DNA from 2 places in the Corynebacterium liangguodongii genome. Region 1 is predicted to be linked to the other one. Evidence: predicted binding sites of a transcription regulator. Region 1 holds the regulator's gene; the other holds the start of a gene.
The links. Region 1 encodes LexA, which represses DNA repair genes until DNA is damaged. Its sites were predicted from a motif close to CGAACANNTGTTCG; they were not measured.
Positions count from the first base shown of each region.

Region 1 (2,184 bases):
GAGCCTCAACGTGGCGTCGATGCTGGGGTTGGGGGTAAAGGTGATGATCACAGTGCGGCTATCCTCCGGCTCGGTCCCAGCGAAACTCTCCCAATTATGGCCAGCGCGCCCGCAGCGGTCAACGCGGGACCCGGGGGCTATGAGCCGACGGTGACGACTTCGACGCCGCGCTCGGTCAGCTCGGAGACGATGCTCTCGGGCGCCCCGGAGTCGGTCACGACGACATCTATGTCGTCGAGGGAGGCGAAGCTCACCAAATAGTCGTTGCCGATTTTCGTCGAATCGCACAGCACAACCACCATGCGGGCGTTGGTGACCATGGCGGATTTAATCGCCGCCTCCTGCGCGTCCGCGGTGGACAGGCCGTGGTCGACGCTTAGCGCGTTGGTGCCGATGAACGCGACGTCCGCGCGCATGAGCGCGAGCGAGCGCAGCGCCATCGCTCCGACCACGGCTTGCGTGATCGCGCGGACAGATCCGCCGAGCAGGTGCACGTGGGGCAGGCCGGCCGTGGAGAGATCGAGCGCGATCGGCAGCGAGTTGGTCACAATTGGCCACGAGGCCGCCCGCGGGTCGGTGGCGAGCAGTTTCGCGAAGGCGCTAATCGACGTCCCCGCGTCGAGAAAGATCCCGCCCTCGGAGTGCTCCGGGACAAATCGCAGCGCCGCCTGGGCGATGGCAGACTTCGCCGTCGAGGCGGAGCGGGAGCGGGCATCGAGCGAGAACTCTGTGGTGAGGAACGATTGGCTCGCCACCGCGCCGCCGTGGACCCGGTGCACTACCCCCTGCCGGTGGAGCACGGCGAGGTCCCGCCTGACCGTCTCGGCCGTGACGTGGAACTTCTCCGCCAAGTCGGTGACGTTGACGCGGCCCTCAATCGCCGTTAGAGAGGCGATCTGGCGCCTGCGTTCTTCTGCGTACATGCGTCGCGCTCCTCGGGTGGTGAGCGGGTGGAATAAACCGGGCGGCCGCGGTGGCCGTTGACGACCATTGTCCCGGAAAGCCCGCGCCGCGGGATGCTGGCCGTGTCCAACCCACCCCCACGGGGGTGGTGCCCGCGCGCAAGTATGCCCTAGAGCGTGCGGAAAACGGAAACAACCCGGCCCATAATCTCCGCGTTCTCCCCCTTGATTGGGGTAAACGCGTCGTTGTGGGGGAGCAGCCAGACACCGGTCGAATCCCGGTGGAACTCCTTGACCGTCGCCTCGCCGTCGAGCAGGGCGGCGACGAAATCCCCTTCCTCCGCGACGGGCTGAGAGTGCACGACGACCCAGTCCCCGTCGAGGATACCGGCGTCCCTCATCGACTCGCCTATGACGCGCAGCATGTAGAGCTCGCCGTCACCCACCAGTTCCTCGGGCAACGGGTAGTAGCTTTCGACGTTTTCCTCCGCGAGGATGGGCGAGCCCGCCGCTATCTGCCCGACGACGGGAATGTAGCGCGCCTGGGAGGCGTCCTCGGGTGCCTGCGGGGCCTTTGGGGCGGGCTCGCGAGTAGACCTCGGCTCAGGCAGGTGGCGCAGGTCAACCGCCCGGGGCTTGTTCGGATCGCGCCGCAAGAAGCCCTTCTTTTCCAGCTCCTTGAGCTGGTAGGCGACGGACGAGGTGGACTGCAGGCCGGCGGCGTCGCCGATCTCGCGGATGCTCGGCGGGTACCCGCGCAGGACTACCGCATCCTGGATGACCTCCAGGATGCGGCGTTGGCGGTCGGACAGGACGCTGAGGTCGAGGGTGGTGTCGTCTTTCTTGCGGGCCACGGGTGCTCCTTCGGTGCGGGTGGGGTCGGTCGTGGCTACCAAGGTACCAGATGTGGCAAGTGTGTTCGACTTTTTGCGGCGTGGGGTAGACATCGTCGCTCAGGGGTGATATAAATCGAACTGAAGTGCGGAATCGAACACGTGAGCGCATGGTTCGTTCGAACGTGTCCGGGCCGTTCATAGAATGAAGCTACACAACGAAAGGACACCGCCATGACCATCCAGATTGAGCGCAACAACGCACCGCAGGCGGCCTACCGCGAGCACCTGGCTGAGGTGCTGCCCGCTGAGGTGTGGGACATCCCCGCGGCGCCGAGGTGCCCTCGCCGCCCGTCGGGTGTTCGAACGAGAGGAGTTCCGCATCGAAACTATGGGCGTGAAAAACGCTTCGAGCAAGCCTCGGGAGTAAGCGCTACTCCTGCGTTCGA
Region 1 is NZ_CP026948.1:1,343,424-1,345,607, reverse strand. It holds gene C3E79_RS06485 (1-phosphofructokinase family hexose kinase) at 1-51, opposite strand, end outside; gene C3E79_RS06480 (DeoR/GlpR family DNA-binding transcription regulator) at 138-923, opposite strand; gene lexA (transcriptional repressor LexA) at 1,073-1,756, opposite strand; gene C3E79_RS06470 (hypothetical protein) at 1,970-2,184, shown strand, end outside.

Region 2 (2,184 bases), 1.0 Mb from region 1:
GATCCTACCCGCCGCTGTGGCGTTGTTGCGGGGGCATGCGGTATCACTTTGGTATGGCTATGACGCTGCGGTTGACCGCTGACGAGGACCACGCGCTCGTGCTGCTCGCCTCCGCGTGGGGCTGCTCGAAGCAGGAGGCGGCGCGGCGCGCTGTGGTCACCGCGGCATCGCGCCTGCTTGACGACGCCGCAATCACCGCCCTGGCCCGCAAGCACGTGAGCGCGTATGCCGCCACCGAGGCCCGGATCAGGCAGGCGCGGGGCAATGAGGGCGCTTAGCCCGGAGCAGCTCCTCGCGATCGCGGACGAGTTCTGCGCGCCCAGGGGCGCGCGCGTGCGGTCCTTTTCCGCGTTGTGCGCAGCGGCCGCTGTGCCCGGGGCACGGGTGCATGGGGTGCCGGTGTTCGATTCCGCCACGGCAGCCGGCGAGGCCCTGGCGGAGGCGATTGTGGCGCTGGAGCCGCTCAACGGGGGCAACCGCGCGTTCGGCGAGGTGGCGCGGCGGGTGTACGTGGAGTGGGTGGAGTAGCGCGCCGTTGTTGCGCGTGTTATTTTTGTTGCTGTTGTGGCTGCAGTTGCTTCTGATATGTGAGGTTGCTGTGGCGGAAGAGCTGCAACCACCGACCCCGCCCCCCGGGCGGGGTTTTCGTTTGGCGAATATGTGTTCGAATTGGTGTTCGGGCGTGTCGCATGGGCGTTCTAGTGTGTATGCATCACACCAGGAAAGGAGGTGCCCATGACCACCCAACTAGCCCACCTTGTCGATGACATCGCCAACGCCACCCACGCGCTGTCGGAGGCCTTCTCCACCCCGGAGTCGCTGACGTTCCACGCAGTGCGCGGCGAGATGGAACGGCTCTACGCCGCGCTAGAGAAGTTCGGGTTCATCGACGCCTCCTTCGCCTACCTCGCCGAGCGCGACGGGGCAGGCTCCGTGGTCGGGGCACACCACGCGATCCAATACTTCGTCGACGTCCTCGGGTTCTCCCGCGCCGAGGCGATGGATCGCATTATGCGCGGCAAACGCCTCTTCGGCGAGCCCGAGGTGCCGCCACAACCCGACGAGCCGGCGGAGGATCCGGAGGCGCAGGCGCGGCGGGAGCAGGAGGAGGAGCGTCGCAAAGCGGAAGCCCGCAAGGCCCGCGCCGAGGCCCGGAAGGAAGCCGCCCGCGTGAACGCCGAGAAACAAAAGATCATCGCGCAATGCCTGCGCGACCTCAACGAACACTCCAACCCCGGGTTCGACGCGCTGCACAGCCTCGCGCTCAAGGAGGCCACATCACGCACCCCCGAAGACCTGCGCGCCTGGCTGCGTGACCAGGTGGCCCGGGCCAACCGGGCCGGACGCGACTACGACGACAAGAAAGACCCCCTCGCCGCCTGGAAAAAGCGCGGCGTCACCTTCGGCCACCCTGACTCCGACGGCCTGGCCCGCATGGTGGTGACCGGCCCGAAGGCCGAGCTCTCCCTGTTCAAGGCGCTCATCCAGCCTGGCTACGCCCCCGGCACGAACACCGGGGTTGATCCTTCGGCCGACACCCGCACCCGCGCCCAGCGCGGATTCGACCAGCTCATGGCCATCGCCCGGGCCTATGACGCGGAGAAAGCCAAGCGCTCCCACGGCGTGTGCTCGATCGTGTTATCGCTCACCCTCGAGGACCTGCTCGGGTCCGAGGCAGGGGAGGCCTTCCCCACCAACACGGGAACGGACCTCAGCGCCCTCGACATCCTCCGCCTCGGCCTCGGCAAGACCGACTTCATCCTCCAACTCGACGACGTGACCGGGCTTCCGCTCTCACTCGGAGCGACCCGGCTCGCCAGCGTGCACCAAAAGCTCGCGCTGCTCGCCGCCCAAGGCGTCTGCGCGTGGGCCGGGTGCGACAAGGCCGCAATGGAGCTCGAGGCGCACCACGTGCTCGCGTGGAAAGACGGGGGCCGCACCGACATCGACAACCTCGTCGGGCTGTGCAGGCAGCACCACCGCTGCAACAACGACGCCCGCGACGGGGCCGGCAACAAGGGCTTTGTTGACATCAACCCAGACACCGGGCGCGTCGAGCACCACCCCGCCGACGGGTCGCCGCCGCGCACGAACGAAACCCACGGCTACCACACCTCCGCCGGCGCCAAGATCAGGCGGCGGGCCAAGCGCAATAGGCGCCGCGGGCCGACCCAAGCCGTCCTC
Region 2 is NZ_CP026948.1:14,113-16,296, reverse strand. It holds gene C3E79_RS00075 (CopG family transcriptional regulator) at 54-278, shown strand; gene C3E79_RS00070 (TetR family transcriptional regulator) at 265-528, shown strand; gene C3E79_RS00065 (HNH endonuclease signature motif containing protein) at 736-2,184, shown strand, end outside.
Region 2: a site for LexA is predicted at 654-667, ahead of C3E79_RS00065 (HNH endonuclease signature motif containing protein). Genes of this name have one in related genera too.